2 regions of the Isoptericola sp. NPDC057653 genome follow, and region 2 is predicted to be linked to the other one. Evidence: riboswitches for the same ligand, from Rfam matches in the RefSeq annotation. Region 2 holds a riboswitch; the other holds the start of a gene.
What was found. Region 2 has a riboswitch for S-adenosylmethionine ahead of ACFU9A_RS13650 (NADPH-dependent FMN reductase). Riboswitches for the same ligand answer to the same signal wherever they lie in the genome.
Positions count from the first base shown of each region.

Region 1 (7,672 bases), on a different contig from region 2:
CGTTGGGGAGCGTCCAGACCCAGTGCGCGGCGCCGTCGACGTCCGCCGTGAGCGTCACCGGCGTCCCGACGGTCGCCGTCGCCGGACCGGAGATCGACACGCTGGCCCCGCCCGAGGCCGACGACGGGTGGTCGTCCAGCCAGAGCGTGCCGCCGACGCCGGCGCCGAGACCGAGCGCGGCACCCGCCACGGCGGCGACGACGGCGCGCGCGGGGCGGCGGCGCCCACGTCCCGCGGGCGTGCCCGTGCCCGTGCCGTGCGCCGGGTCGAGGGCGCGCTCGACGTCGGCCAGCCAGGCGGCCGCGTCGGGGTGCCGCCTGGCGGGGGAGCCGGCGAGGCTGCGGCCCAGCGCGGTCGTGAGGGCGCGGGGCGGCGAGGCGCCCTCGGTGAGCCAGGTGACCAGGGCGGACATCGCCCACAGGTCGGCGCGCGTGTCGACGGTGCCGGGGCCGTCCTGCTCGGGTGGCCGGAAGCCCTCCGTCCCGCCCGCGACGGTCAGCCCGGAGCTGAGCGCCAGGTCCTTGCACATGCCGAGGTCGGCCACGACGAGCCGCTCGTCGGCCCGCACGACGGACGAGGCGGCGCCGTCGCCGGCGCCGTCCGGGCTGGTGCGCAGCAGCACGTTGCCGGGGCTGAGGTCGCGGTGCACGAGCTGCGCGGCGTGCACGGCCTCGACCGCCGCGGCGAGCCCGCGGGCGACGGCGAGCACGTCGGCCGGCGTCGCGGTCCACCCGTCGGCGCGCAGCGCGCCGACGCGCTGCGCCAGCGTGCCGCGGTCCGCGTGCTCCAGCACCAGGTACGGCTGCTGGCGGTCGCTCTCGCCGATGTCGTGCACGGCCACCACGTGCGGGCTCGCCACCCGGCGCAGCGCGCGGCCCTCGGCGATGAACCGCTCGCGGATCTCCGGGTTCAGGCTGTGGTTCTCCGCGAGGACCTTGACCACGACGACGTCGTCGAGCCGTTCGTCGACGGCGCGGTGCACGGTGGCGAACGACCCTGCGCCGATCACCTCGCCCACCCGGTACCGGCCGAGGAGCCGCTCGTTCGCGCCGGTCCCGGCCATCAGGGCACGCCCCCGAGCGCCGCCGCCACGAGGGCGCGGCCCCGGGAGATCTGGGACTTCACCGTGCCGACGCTGCGCCCGAGGCGCTCGGCGACGTCGGCGTACGGCAGGCCCTCGATGTCCCGCAGCGTGACGGGCTCGCGGTAGAGCTCGGGCAGCGCGGCGAGCGCGTCGCGCACCGTGGCGCGGGTCGCGAGCAGGGAGCTCATCCGCTCGGACGGGCCGACGTCGTCGTCGGGCAGCGTCGTGGTGGCCCGCTGCCGGCGCAGGTGGTCCACCACCCGGTGGCGGACGATGCCGTGCACCCACGTCGTGACCCGCGACCCGCCCGCGAACGACCGGACCGACGTGGCCACGGAGATGAGCACGTCCTGGCCGACGTCGTCGACGGCCGCCTCGTCGAGCAGCGAGCTGCGCACGAACCGCTGCACGACGCCGGACTCGTCCAGCTGCTCCACCAGCAGCTCCGTGGCGAGCGCGGAGCCGCCGGCGGCGCGGTGCGCGAGCAGGTCGAGCACGTCGGCCGCCTCGTCGCCGGCCGCGGCGCGGGCCGCGTGCCGGGCGCCCTGGGCGTCGCCGGCGTCGAGCGCGTGGGCCACCTCTCCGACGAGGTCCCCCGGGGGCGCGCCTGGGGGCGGGGTGGTCCGGCTGGGCATGCCGTCAGCCTCTCACGCGACCGCATCGTGAGAACTCCGGGGGCCCCGCTTGACGGGGTCGTGGTGCCCCCGCACGATGGTCCGCAGGTCATGAGTGCCAGCGCGAAGCCCCGGCTCGCTGGCCGGCAACCCTCCTCTCGCGGCGGGGTGCCCCGGGTGACGACCTGGCCCCCGCGCCGTCCGGCGCGCGGGCAAGCGCGGGGAGCCACCTCCCCGGCACGACCGAGGAGGACCACGCATGACCACTCTCGCCACCGCGCCCGCCGTCCTGCCGGACGCCGCGCCCACCGCCCCGCCCGTGCACGACGTCGCGCCCGTCCTGCCCGTCGTCGGCGCGGACACGCTCGTCCCGCTCGTGGACGGCCGCCGGGTGCCGTACGCCAACCTCGACGTCGCGGCGTCGGCCCCCGCGCTGCAGGCCGTCGCCGACCGCGTCGCGCGCGTCCTGCCGCTGTACGCCAGCGTGCACCGCGGCGCCGGCTACCTGTCGCAGGTCTCGACGGCGCTCTACGAGACCGCCCGCCGCACGATCGGCGCGTTCGTCGGCGCCCGCGAGGACGACCTGACGATCGTCACCCGCAACACCACCGACTCGCTCAACCTGCTCGCGGGCTGCGTGCCCGCCGACCCGGTGACGGGCGAGCCGGGTCGCGTCCTCGTGCTCGACATCGAGCACCACGCCAACCTGCTGCCCTGGCAGCGCGTCACCGACGCCACGGTCGTGACCGGCGGGCCGTCCGTGTCGGCCACGCTGGCGGAGATCGAGGAGGAGCTGGCCGCGGGGGTCGCCACCGGCCGCCCCTACGCCCTCCTCGCGCTCACCGGCGCCTCCAACGTGACGGGCGAGGCGCTGCCGGTGGCCGACGTGGTCGCCGCGGCCCACGGCGCGGGCGCGCGGGTCGTGCTCGACGGCGCGCAGCTCGTGCCGCACCGCCGCTTCTCCCTCGCGGGCACCGGCGTCGACTACGTCGCCTTCTCCGGGCACAAGACGTACGCCCCGTTCGGCGCGGGCGCCCTGGTCGGGCGGCGCGACTGGCTCGACGCCGGCACTCCCTACCTCGCGGGCGGCGGCGCCGTGCGCCGCGTGCGCACCACGAGCACCGACTGGCACGAGGGCCCCGCCCGGCACGAGGCCGGCTCGCCCAACGTCATCGGCGCGGTGGCGCTCGCGGCCGCGTGCGACGAGCTCGCCGCGCTGGACGCGCGCTCCGCCGTCGAGCACGAGGACGCCCTGCGCCACCGGCTCGTGGAGGGGCTGGGCGCCCTCGACCGCGTCGAGGTCGTGCACGTGTGGGACGACGCCGTCGACCCGGTGGGCGTCGTGACGTTCACCGTCACCGGCTACGACCCGGGCCTTGTCGCCGCGTACCTGTCGGCCGAGCACGGCATCGGCGTGCGCGACGGCCGGTTCTGCGCGCACCCGCTGCTCGGGCGGCTCGGCTTCGACGCCGGCGCCGTGCGCGCGTCGGTGGGCCTGGGGACCGCGGGCGAGGAGGTCGAGCGGCTCGTCGCCGCCGTCGGCGCGCTCGTCACCGCGGGGCCGCAGGCGCAGTACGACGTGGTGGACGGCCTGTGGGTCGTGGTCGACGACCCGCGCCCCGTGCCCGACGGCTCCGGCCTCGAGGGGCTGCTCGCCACCGCCGCGCTCGGCGCGGACGAGGCCTTCGGCTGCCTGCCCGACGACCTCTGACGGTCCGGGGCGCGCCGAGGGCCCGGGAACGACGACGGGGTGCCACCGTGCTGGTGGCACCCCGTCGTCCGCAGTCGGTCAGCCCTTGAACGCGTCCTTCGCGTCGTCCCCCGCCTGCTTGAGGTTCGCGCTGGCCTGCTGGGCCTTGCCCTCGGCCTCTTTCTTCTCGTCGTCGGTGAGCTTGCCCGCTGCTTCCTTGACCTTGCCCTCGGCCTCCTCGGCGAGGTGCTTGGCCTTGTCACCCAGTCCCATCGGGGCTCCTTCCGTCGGACGAACAACCTCAGGAACCGAACGTAGGCGGCCGTCCGCACGCTCGCACCCGGGCGTCTCAGCCCGTGGGCCGCGGCGTCAGGCGGCGACCGCGAACGCCACGCAGAGCGCGGCGACGGTGAGGTCGAGCCCGATGCACCACACGGCGAGGGAGCGGTGCACGACGACGTCGCGGCGGTAGTGCACCAGGTCCCACGCGACGTGCGCGGCGAGGGCCACGGCCGCGACGACGAGCCCGACGCGCGGCGGCATCGCCACCGCGGCGATCGCGACCCCGTAGTACGCGGCCATCGCGACGGCCTGCGCGAGGGTGGTCGGGCGGCGGCGGGCGAGCCCGTAGACCAGGAAGGCCAGGCCGACGACCCCGAACGACGCCCAGCGCGGCACGCCGGCGTACTCGAGGAACGGCAGGACGCTGGCCACCGGGACCATCGCCCAGCCCACCCAGCGGCGGCCGGTGGCGGCGGCCGCGAGGTAGCAGACCGCGGCGACGCCGACGGCGGTGGCCGGCACGGTGGCGGTGGTGGTCTCGGCGGGGGAGCCGCCGGCCGCCTCCCCCTCGGCGCCCAGGCCGAGGACGATGCCCAGGCCGGAGACGATCCCCACGACGATCCACAGGGCGTTGACCCACCAGCGCGTGGTCGCGGGCGTCCCGCGGGCGCCGCTCTCGGTGGTCGTGTCGAGTCGTGCTGCCTGCGGTGCTGCCTCGAACGATGCTGCTTCGGACTCCGGCATGGCGTTCACTCCCTTGTGTACCCCAGAGGGGTATATACCCCTCTGGGGTACCGTAGCGCGGACGGCGCGCGAAGGGAAGGGGTGGGCGCGGACCGGGCTGTCACCAGGCCGGCGGGCGCCGCTCCGGCCAGCGCAGCCGGTCCTCGAGCTGCGCGGCGAGCGCGAGGACGGTCGGCTCGCCCCCGGGACGGCCGATCACCTGCACGCCCATCGGCAGGCCGTCGTCGGTCCAGCGGGTCGGCACGGTGATCGCGGGCAGGCCCGCCACGTTGAGCATCGACGTCCACGGCGTGTACTGGCACTGCTGCTCGAAGTTGCGCTCCGGGTCCTCGGCGTCGAACCAGCCGACGGGCCGCGGCGTCAGCGCGAGCGCCGGCGTGACGACGGCGTCGAACCGCGACACCTGCGCCACGAGGCGGCGCTCGAAGGCGGTGAGCGCGCGCAGCGCCTCCGCGACCTGCCGCGCGGGCACCTCGCGACCGCGCCCGATCAGCCAGCGGGTGAGCGGCTCGAGCCGGTCGAGGCGCTCGGGGTCGTCGAGGGGCACGGCCGAGGCGCCCGCCATCCACAGGGTGCGGAAGGCGGGGCCGTACGCCGGGTCCGGCTCGAGCGCCAGGCCCTCGATCTCGTGCCCGAGCCCGGCGAGCGCGGCGACGCCCGCGTCCAGCGCGGCCCGCGCGGCGTCGGACGTCGTGATGGCGTAGAAGTCGTCCCACGCCGAGTCGGTCGTGACGCCGACGCGGAACCGCCCGCGCACGTCCTCGCCGCCGCTGCCTGCCACCTCGCCCCGGCGCGCCGCGGCCAGGTAGTCGCCGGCGCGGGCGGACGGCGCCCGCAGCGTCAGCGGATGGGCGACCCGGCCGTCGGGAGTCCAGGTGAGCATGCCCTCGAGCAGCAGCGCGGCGTCCTCCGTCGTGCGGGCGAGGGGGCCGTTGACGACCAGGCCGCCCAGGGACTCCTGCCCGGACCCGGCCGGCACCAGGCCGCGGCTGGGCTTGAGCCCGACGACGCCGCACGCCGCCGCGGGGATGCGCACCGAGCCGCCGCCGTCCGACCCGGCCGCGCACGGCAGCAGGCCCGCCGCGACGGCCACCGCGGCGCCGCCGCTCGACCCGCCCGCCCCGAGGGAGGGGTCCCACGGGTTGCGGGCCACCGGCCCGGCGAGCGGCTCCGTGTAGGCGGGGAAGCCGAGCTCGGGCGCCGTCGTGCGGCCGAGGCTGACCATGCCGGCGGCGTCGAGGACCTCGACGATCTCGTCGCTCACGGGCGGCACGACGGCGTCGTCGCCCGCGAACGCGCGGGAGCCGAACCCGGCGGGCACGCCGGCGCGCATCCACAGGTCCTTGTCCCCGCCCGGCAGCCCCCACAGGACGGCGCGGCCGTGCGCGCCGTCGCGCTCGAGGCCCGCCGCCCGCGCGCGGGCGGCGTCCGGCGTGACGGTGACGAACGCCCCCAGGTCCGGGTTGGCGCGCTCGATCCGGGCCAGGAAATGGTCGGCCACCTCCGTCGGGGTGAGCTCTCCCGCGCGCAGCAGGTCGCGCAGCCGGGTGGCGGTCATCTCGTGCAGCTCGTCCATGTCTGCACGCTACCCATCGGCCCGCGCCCGTCGTCGGCGAGGATGGTCCCGTGACCCACGACCTCGTCCTCGCCGGCCACGGCGTGCGCCTCGAACCCCTCGAGCCGCGGCACGCCGCGGCGCTGTTCCCCCTCGTCGACGCCGACCTCTGGTTCGGCATGACGTCGCCCGTCCCCGCGACCGTCGCGGACCTCGAGGCGTGGATCGTGTCGGGCGTCACCACGCCGGGCACGACGGCGTTCGCGGTCGTCGGCGCCGACGGGAAAGTCCGCGGGTCCACCCGCTTCTACGACCGGGCCGCGGGCCGCGTCGAGATCGGCACCACGTTCTACGGTCGCGGCTGGTGGGGCGGCACCACGAACCCGGCGTGCAAGCTCCTGCTGCTGCGGCACGCGTTCGAGGAGTGGGGGCTGCGCCGCGTCGCGCTGCGCGCCGACTCCCGCAACGCCCGGTCGTGCGCGGCCATCCAGCGGCTCGGGGCGAAGCCGGAGGGCGTGCTGCGCAAGCACCGCGTCGCCGCCGACGGCACGGTGGGGGACACCGCGTACTTCTCGATCGTCGACGACGAGTGGCCCGCCGTCCGCGCCGGCCTCCTGGAGCGCCTGGCGCGCTGACCGGACGGGTGCTCGACAGGTCGGCGGCGAGCAGTGGTGGGAGCCTGGACGGGTGACCACCGAGGACGCCGCCACGGCCGATCCCGCCCCGGGCCCCGACGAGCGGGACGACCGGGGATTCTTCGGCCACCCCCGTGGCCTGTCGACGCTGTTCGGCCTCGAGGTGTGGGAGCGGTTCTCGTTCCTCGGGATGCAGGCGATCCTCGTCCTGTACTTCACCGCGACGGTGGCCGACGGCGGCCTGGCCATGGAGTCGGGCAACGCGGCGTCGATCGCGGCGGGCTACGGCACGATGGTCTACCTCGTGTCGGTGGGCGGCGGCTGGGTGGCCGACCGGGTGCTCGGCTCGTACCGGAGCGTCCTGTGGGGCGGCATCCTCATCGCCGCCGGCCACTACACGATGGCGATCCCCGCCGAGGCGTCCACGTGGGCCGGCCTGGTCCTCATCAGCCTCGGCACCGGCCTGCTCAAGCCGAACGTGTCGACGCTGGTCGGCAAGCTGTACTCCACCGACGACGACCGCCGCGACGCCGGCTTCGCGCTCTACTACATGGGCATCAACGTGGGCGCGTTCTTCGGCCCGCTGGTGACGGGCTGGCTGGGCGCGGAGATCGGGTGGCACTGGGGCTTCTCGGCCGCCGCGATCGGCATGACGGCCGGGCTGATCCAGTACGTCGCGGGCCGCCGTCGCATCCCGGGGTACGGGCGCGGGGCCGAGGCGCCGCTGCCGCCCGACGCCGCCCGGCGGATGCGCCGGATCCTCGTCGGCGCGGGCGCCGTCGTCGTGGTCGTGCTGGTGGTGCTGGCGCTGCTCGGGCGGCTGGACGTCGACGGCATCGTGGACGCCCTGACCGTGATCGCGATGGTCGCTCCCGTCGTCTACTTCACGGTGATGTTCCGCAGCCCACGGGTCACCGGCGCCGAGCGGGGGCGGCTGCGCCCGTTCCTCGTGCTGTGGCTCGCGTCCGTCGCGTTCAACTTCGTGCTGTTCCAGGCGTACTCCGTGCTCATCCTGCTGGCCGAGGACCACGTGGAGCGCACCATCTTCGGCTGGGACGTGCCGTCGGC
Region 1 is NZ_JBHVHP010000001.1:1,088,505-1,096,176, forward strand. It holds gene ACFU9A_RS04950 (protein kinase) at 1-1,063, opposite strand, end outside; gene ACFU9A_RS04955 (RNA polymerase sigma factor) at 1,063-1,719, opposite strand; SAM riboswitch class IV at 1,806-1,923, shown strand; gene ACFU9A_RS04960 (aminotransferase class V-fold PLP-dependent enzyme) at 1,958-3,409, shown strand; gene ACFU9A_RS04965 (CsbD family protein) at 3,488-3,661, opposite strand; gene ACFU9A_RS04970 (hypothetical protein) at 3,758-4,414, opposite strand; gene ACFU9A_RS04975 (amidase) at 4,515-5,990, opposite strand; gene ACFU9A_RS04980 (GNAT family N-acetyltransferase) at 6,041-6,604, shown strand; gene ACFU9A_RS04985 (peptide MFS transporter) at 6,657-7,672, shown strand, end outside.
Region 1: linked by a shared signal. The riboswitch ahead of ACFU9A_RS04960 (aminotransferase class V-fold PLP-dependent enzyme) and the one ahead of ACFU9A_RS13650 (NADPH-dependent FMN reductase) in region 2 are both predicted to bind S-adenosylmethionine.

Region 2 (7,672 bases):
GCGGGCCCCCGGCGGCGCGACGAACGTGGCGGGCGGGGCTCAGCCCTGCTCGGCCCAGTACGTGTCGGCCTCGTCCTGCAGGCGCTGCAGCCCGGGTGCCGGGTCGGGCGCGTTGGTGACGAAGTCGCCGAAGATCTCCGTCGACAGGGTGTAGACGGGCAGCGGGTTCGCCTCGAGGTAGCGCTGCTGGATGGTGAAGTCGCCGCCGTTGACCTGGTCGACCAGGTGCTGCAGCTCCGGGTCCTCGACCTTGACGTGCGGGTTGAACGACACGTCGCCGCGCGACGACGACCAGGCGTTCTGGGCGTCGTCGGACATCCACCAGGCGCTGTAGTCGAGCGCGGCCTGCTCGTTCTCCGAGCCCTTGCCCACGCAGAGCGGGCCGGTCTCCAGCACCATCTGGTTCCCCGACGCCGGGTTCATGCTCGGCATGGTGAAGATCCCGTAGTCCTCCCCGGACCTCGCGCCCACGTCGGTGAGCTGGCCGGTGAGGAACGTGCCGAAGTACGCCATCGCGACGTCGCCGTTCTTGAGCATCGTCTGCGGGTCCGTCGTGACGCCCGGGTCGTTGTAGTAGCCGTCGTCGATCATCGACTTCCACTGGTCCATCACCTCGGTGACCTTCGGGTCGAGGTAGGACGCGTCGCCCGTCTGCAGGCCCTGGTAGACGTCGGGCGCGTTGCCCGCCAGCAGGGCCTGGAACCAGGCGAACTCGAAGATGATGTTCATCTGGTGGAACGGCGTGACGCCGGCGGCCTTGAGCTTCTTGGCGGCGGCCGTCAGCTCGTCGAACGTGGTCGGCACCTCGACGCCGTTGTCGGCGAAGACCTTCTTGTTGTAGTACACCGCCCAGTAGGCGACGTTCAGCGGCACGCAGTACTGCTTGCCGTCGTAGGTGTAGTTGTCCTTGAGCCCCTCGGGCACGAGGCCGTCGGCCTCCGCCTTCGTCCAGAGGTCGGTGGTCTCGGCGACCAGCCCCTGGTCGACGAGGTCGGCCAGCTGGCTGCCCGTGTGCCAGGTGAACAGGTCGGGCACCTTCTTGGTGCGGAACGACTGCTTGATGAAGCTGTCGTACGCGGTGGCGTCGGAGTAGCCGGTGAAGTCCAGCGTGCTGCCCTGCGCCGCGGACTCCTTGTTCATGGCGTCGAAGCTGGGCTCCCACGCCGCCTTGTCCGTGTAGAAGCCGAGCGTGACGTCGCCGCCGTCACCGCCTCCGCCGCCGCCGTCGTCGCTCGAGCAGGCCGCCAGGCCCAGGGCCAGGGACGCCGCCGTGGCGCCGGCCAGGATGCGGGAACGCTTCATGTCGTCTCACCTCGTCGTGATGGTCGTGTGTCGTTGCAGGGTCAGTGCCGGACGTCGAGCGTGATCTCGACGAACCGGGGCCGGTAGATCGAGACGTCCGCGTACAGGTCGTCCGGGTCCACGGAGTTGACGTTGTAGGTCACCAGGAGCGTGTCGTCGTCGCGCAGCTCGGGGTGCTCGTGGGCGTTGTAGGCGATGACGTCGGGGTCGCCGTAGCTGCCGGCCGCGCCGACCTCGGGCATCCGGTGGATCGTCGCGCCGCCCGTGAACGGGCCGGTGGGCGAGCAGGAGACGAAGGCCTTGATCTCGTCGCTGAACGGCACCGACGTGTCCTGGGTGACCAGCAGCCAGCCGTCCCGGTACGGGGTCACGCTGTACTCGTTCGCGACGCCGGCCATGACCCGGGCGGACGCGGCCTCGTCGCGCACCCACGCGCTGCCGTCCCAGTAGCGCCAGCGCCCCGTGTCGGCGAGGTCGCCGCCCAGCACCTTGGCGACGTGCATGAACTTCTCGCCGCCCCGGTCCTCGACGCCGTACACGAGCACGTGCCCGCCGGAGCGCTGGTACCACGAGGCCCACTGGATCCCCGCGCCCGAGGGCAGCGGGTCCACCGACGTCACCTGCCAGGTGTCCGTGTCCAGGGTGGCGACGGACGACCCGCTCCAGCCCCAGTCCCAGGTGCCCTCGCCGAACCGCGCGAACTCGAGCACGCCCACCTGCAGGTCGCCCCGGCGCGTGGCCAGCCCGGCGCCGAACCAGTGCCAGGCGCCGTCCGGGTCGGGCCCCACGATGCTCTCCGGGGCGTCCGCGGTGCCGCCGGTGACGGTCCGCAGCGCGGCGCCGTCCTGCAGCACGATCGAGTTGTTGAGGAAGGGCGTGCTCTGCGGGCGGCTGCCGTCGGGCGCCACCGGGCCGAGGAACGTGTCCGAGAAGATCCACGCGAGCGAGCCGTCGCGCAGCGGCACCGAGTAGGTGCTGTCGGCGCCGGTCCAGCCGACCCCCGAGTCGGCGTAGGCGGTGAAGGTGTCGCCGAGCGGCGCCGGCGCGGCCCGCGTGGCCTGCACCGTCGCGCCGTCGAGCGAGCAGGCGGGCGCACCGCGGTCCGCCGCCGTGGCCGTCGTCGTGGCCGCGATCGTGGCCGCCGTCGTGGCTCCGGCCAGGGTGAGTGCCCCGGCCATCGCGGCGGCGGCCAGCCGCCGCCCGCGGCGCGAGTTCGTCCTCGTCATCGTCATCACTCCGTCGTGATCTCGTGGCGTTCCGTGGCCCGGCCCCACCGGGGCCGGGTGCTGCGGGTGGTGGGGGCCTAGGGCGCCGCGCCCTCGATGGCGCCCACGACCTCCGTGAGGTGCGCGTGCATGAGGTCCGCGACGGCGTCCGCGCGCCCCTCGGTCACGAGGCGCACGAGCTCGGCGTGCTCCTCGTAGTCCGACTCCGGGTCGCCGTGGAGGGCGAGGATCCGGCGCTGGTCCTCGGCGTGCAGCAGCAGGATCACGTCGAGCACCTCGGACAGGATCGTGTTGCCCGCCGCGTCGGCCACCGCCCGGTGGAGGTCGACGTTCACCCGCCACAGGCGGTCCGACCCGCTCTCGAGGCACTCGCGCGCCTCCGCGAGGAGGTCGGCCAGGCGGGCCAGCGCGGCCGGCTCGCGGACCACCGCGGCCTGCCGCGCGATCGCCGGCTCGATCACGGCGCGCGCCTGGACGAGCGCCACGAGCCGGGCGCGGTCGGCGGGCGGGGCCACCGCGTTGGGCAGGACGCTGCGCAGGTAGTTCTCCCCCACGTAGATGCCCGAGCCGTGGCGGAAGGACAGGATGCCCAGGCCCTCGAGCCGCCGCAGCGCCTCGCGCATCGTGGGGACCGCGACCCCGAACCGCGCCGCCAGGTCGCGCTGCGGCCCGATGCGCTCGCCCGCGACCAGACCCTCGTCGCCGATCATCTGGATCACGGCCTCCGCGAGCGTCCCGCTGAGGGTGGGGCGCGGGACCGGGCCCGACTCCGTCGTCATGAAAAGTGATCTAATCACTTGCTCACTCGAAAAGGAAGGGGCGGGTGACGACCGGGCGAAAACGCGGCCGCGCCGCATCCCCGGTCCCGACCGGTCCTCTCTCCTGGGGCGGCCACCCCGGGCCGCGCACCGTCACCCGGAAGAGAGCACCGCCATGTCCGTCACCACCTCGTCGGCCCGCAACGCCGCCGGCGCCCGCACCGTCCCGGCGTCCCCGGACAACCCCGCGCCGACCGCCGCCGAGGCCCCCACGACGGCCCCCACGACGGCCCCCACGACGGCGCCGCGCCGCCTCGCCGAGCGGGTCGCGCTGCGCGTCGACGTCGCGGTCACCGCGCTGGCGCGCGTCCTCGCCCGGTGGTCGGTCCCCGCCCTGCGCGTCGCCCTCGGCCTCGTGTTCCTCGGCTTCGGCGTGCTGAAGCTCTTCCCCGGCGCCAGCCCGGCCGAGGAGATCGCCGCCCGCACGGTGGAGACGCTGACGTTCGGCCTGGTGCCGGGCGAGGCCGCCGTGCTGCTGACGGCCGTCATGGAGACCTTCATCGGCCTGACGCTCCTCTCCGGCCGCCTGCTGCGGACGGGGCTGGCCGTCCTGGCCGTGGCGATGGTCGGCATCCTGTCCCCCGTGGCCCTCTTCGGCGACGAGCTGTTCGGCCACGGCATGACGCTGCTCGGCCAGTACGTGCTGAAGGACGTCGTCCTCGTCGCCGGCGCCGCCGTCGTCGCCGCCGTCGCGCTCGGCGCCCGGCTGCGGCTCGACGCCTGAGGCCGCGCCCCGCCCGCCGACCCGCCCCGGAGCCTCCGGTCGTCCCCCGGCCGGAGGCTCCCTCGCGTCCGGATCGTGAGAAATCACCGGAGCACCCTGGCGTTCCCCGGATCGGCTGCTATACCTCCGCCCCAGGTCACGAGCCCCAGCGCGAAGCCCCGGCTGGCTGGGCAGCAACCCCCACGTCACGGCGGGGTGCTCCGGGAGATGACCAGGCCGCCGGCCGGCCCGTCCGCGGGCCGAGACGCCGCGCGGCAAGCGTGATCGACGGACTGCGAGGTACACCCCATGACCGAACCCACCCGCCCCACCGCCGCCTCCGTGGTGGTGGTGTCCGGCAACCCGCGCGCGGGCTCGCGCACCCTGGCCGCGGCAGAGGCCGCCGGGCGCCGCGTCGCCGAGCTGCTCGGCACCGACGACGTCGCGACGGTCGAGCTCGCGGCGTTCGCGGGCGAGATCCTCGCCCCCGCCCACCCCGCCGCCGACGCGGCGAAGGAGCGCCTCGCGCGCGCCACCGTCGCCGTCGTGGCCACCCCCGTCTACAAGGCCTCCTACACCGGCCTCCTCAAGGCGTTCCTCGACCTCTACGGGCCGGACGGGCTCGCGGGCGTCGTCGTCGTGCCGCTCGTCGTCTCCGGCAACCCGGCGCACGCGCTGGCGGGCGAGGTGCACCTGCGCCCCGTCCTCGTCGAGCTCGGCGCCGTCGTGCCCACCCGGTCCCTCGCCCTCACCGAGGCGCAGCTGCCCGAGCTCGGCGCGGCCCTCGACCCCTGGTTCGCCCGCTGGTCGACGCCCCTGCGCCGGGCCACCGGCCTGACCTCCGCCGCCGCGACGCCCGCCGCCGAGCTGACGGGGGCCGCCCGGTGACCGCCGAGCGCACCGACCTGACCGCCGCGCTGACCGACATGGAGGAGCTCCTGGCCCAGCAGGACGAGCCCCAGCTGTCCGCCGACGAGTTCAAGACGGTGTTCCGCCAGCATCCCGCCGGCGTCGCCGTCGTCGCGCTCGAGCACGAGGGCCGCCCCGTCGGGTTCACCGCCACGTCCGTCATCTCGGTGTCGGCGGCTCCGCCGCTCCTCGCCTTCTCCCTGGCGTCCACGTCGTCCTCGTGGCCCGCCGTCTCGCGGGCCGACACCCTGGCGATCAGCTTCCTGGCCGACCACCAGGACGACCTGTCCGCGCGCTTCGCGACCAGCGGCATCGACCGCTTCGCGGCCGGCGGCTGGACCGCCCTGCCCACGGGCGAGCCCGTCGTCGACGGGGCGGTCTCGTGGGTGCGCGCCCGCGTCGTCCAGCGCACGCCCGTGGGCGACAGCTACCTCGTCTCGCTGCGCGCCCTGCAGTCCGGGTCCGACGAGGCGTCGCCGCTCGTCTACCTCGACCGCACCTACCACCGGCTCGGCGACGAGTCCGCGATCTGATCCCGGAGAGACCCATGACCAGCACACCCTTCCTCGTCGGGCTCGACGTCGACGGCGCGGGCGCCCATCCCGGGGCCGCCGCCGTCGCGGGGCTCGCGCCGGCGGACCTCGTCGGCGCCGCCCGCCTCGCCCGCACCGTCCGGAGGGCCGAGCACGCCGGCGTCACCTTCGCGACGTTCGCCGACGCGCTCCTGCCCGCCCTGCCCGGGTCGCCGTCCTCGGCGCGGCTCGACGCCGTGACCCGCGCGGCGTTCGTGTCGCGCACCACCCACGCCATCGGCCTCGTGCCGCAGGTGCCCACCACCTACCCCGAGCCGTTCCACGTGGCCACGCAGCTCGCGTCGCTCGACATCGCGGCGTCCGGCCGCGCCGGCTGGCTCGCCGCCGTGACCGACCACCCGGGCACCGCCGACGCCTACGGGCGCGACCCCGTGACGGACCTCGCCCGCGAGGCGCGCGACGTCGTCCAGGTCGTGCGCGACCTGTGGGACTCGTGGGAGGACGACGCCGTGATCCGCGACGTCGCCACCGGGCGGTTCGTCGACCGCGACCGCCTGCACCACGTCGACTTCGTCGGCGAGTCGTTCTCCGTCAAGGGGCCGCTCATCACGCCCCGCCCGCCGCAGGGCCAGCCCGTCGTCCTGGCCGCGGCAGGCGACGTGGCACCGTCGGTGCGCGACGAGGCCCTCGTCGACGTCGCCCTCGTCGGCGGGACCGACGTCGCCGCCGTGCGGGCCGCGGCGCGGGTCGCCACCGACCACGAGCCCGACGCGTCGCCCCTCGCGGTCGTCGACCTGGAGGTCGCGCTCGACGCGGGCGGCCGCACCGGCGCCGCCCGGCTCGCCGAGCTCGACGCGGCCGCCGCGCCGGGCACCCGCGGCCCCTGGGGGTCGGGTGCGCTGCGGTACGCCGGCGACGCCGCGGGGCTGGCGGGCCTCCTCGCCGGGCTCGCCGCGTCCGGCGACGTCGCCGGGGTGCGGCTGCTGCCCGCCGCCCTCGACGCGGACCTGCCCGTGCTCGCCCGCGACGTGCTGCCCCCGCTCCGGGCCGCCCGGCTCACCGCCGCGCCCCGCGCCGGCGCCACCCTGCGGCAGACGCTGGGCCTGCCCCGCCCGGCGAACCGCTACGACACCCGCCCCCGCACCGTCACCCGCGACGCCCAGCCCGCGGCCGCGCACGCCTGAGGAGCCGACGATGAGCGCACCCACAGCACCCCACGCCCCCGACGCCCCGATCACCCGGCCGCACGCCCAGGTCCACCTCGGCGTCTTCTTCCAGGGCGTCAACCACACCACGATCTGGTCCGACCCGGAGTCCGGGTCGCAGACGGACTTCGCCTCCTTCGAGCAGGTGGTCCGCACGGCCGAGCGCGGGCTCTTCGACGCCTTCTTCCTCGGCGAGGGGCTCCGCCTGCGCGAGTCCCGCGGGCGCATCCACGACCTGGACGTCGTGGGCCGCCCCGACGCGATCACCCAGCTCGCGGCCCTGGCCGCGATCACCGAGCGCATCGGCCTCGTCGCCACCCAGAACACGACCTACCACGACCCGGCCGAGCTGGCCCGCCGCCTCGCGAGCCTCGACGTCCTGTCCGGCGGGCGGGCCGCGTGGAACGTCGTCACGACGGACAACGCCTGGACCGGGGAGAACTTCCGCCGCGGCGGGTACCTCGACCACGCGGACCGGTACGAGCGGGCCGCGGCCGTGCTGGCCGTCGCGCGCGGGGTCTGGGACGCGTTCCCGGACGGCGGGGGCGACGTCGCGCGCGTCGCGGTGCCCGGCGCCGCGCTGCGCACGCCCCGGGACCTGGCCCTCGACGTCACCACGCCCCGCAGCCCGCAGGGCCACCCGGTGATCTTCCAGGCGGGCGACTCGCCCCAGGGTCGCGACCTCGCGGCCGCGCACGCCGACGTGATCTTCTCCCGGCACGGCTCCGTGCTCGCCGACGCGCTCGAGTTCGCGGCCGACGTGCGCCGCCGGGTCGTCGCGGCCGGCCGGCCCGTGGACGACGTGAAGATCTTCCCCGGTACCGCGATCGTCGTCGGGGACACGCCCGCGGACGCCGAGGAGAAGGCGCGCTGGGTGCGCCGCGCCCAGGTCACGCCCGCGACCGCGCTGTCGGTCGTCGGGAACGTCTGGGGCGAGGACCTCTCGTCCTACGACCCGGACGGCCCGCTGCCGGCC
Region 2 is NZ_JBHVHP010000002.1:522,247-529,918, forward strand. It holds gene ACFU9A_RS13630 (ABC transporter substrate-binding protein) at 40-1,302, opposite strand; gene ACFU9A_RS13635 (DUF4185 domain-containing protein) at 1,344-2,528, opposite strand; gene ACFU9A_RS13640 (FadR/GntR family transcriptional regulator) at 2,606-3,307, opposite strand; gene ACFU9A_RS13645 (DoxX family protein) at 3,462-4,070, shown strand; SAM riboswitch class IV at 4,205-4,337, shown strand; gene ACFU9A_RS13650 (NADPH-dependent FMN reductase) at 4,359-4,937, shown strand; gene ACFU9A_RS13655 (flavin reductase family protein) at 4,976-5,491, shown strand; gene ACFU9A_RS13660 (LLM class flavin-dependent oxidoreductase) at 5,506-6,675, shown strand; gene ACFU9A_RS13665 (LLM class flavin-dependent oxidoreductase) at 6,686-7,672, shown strand, end outside.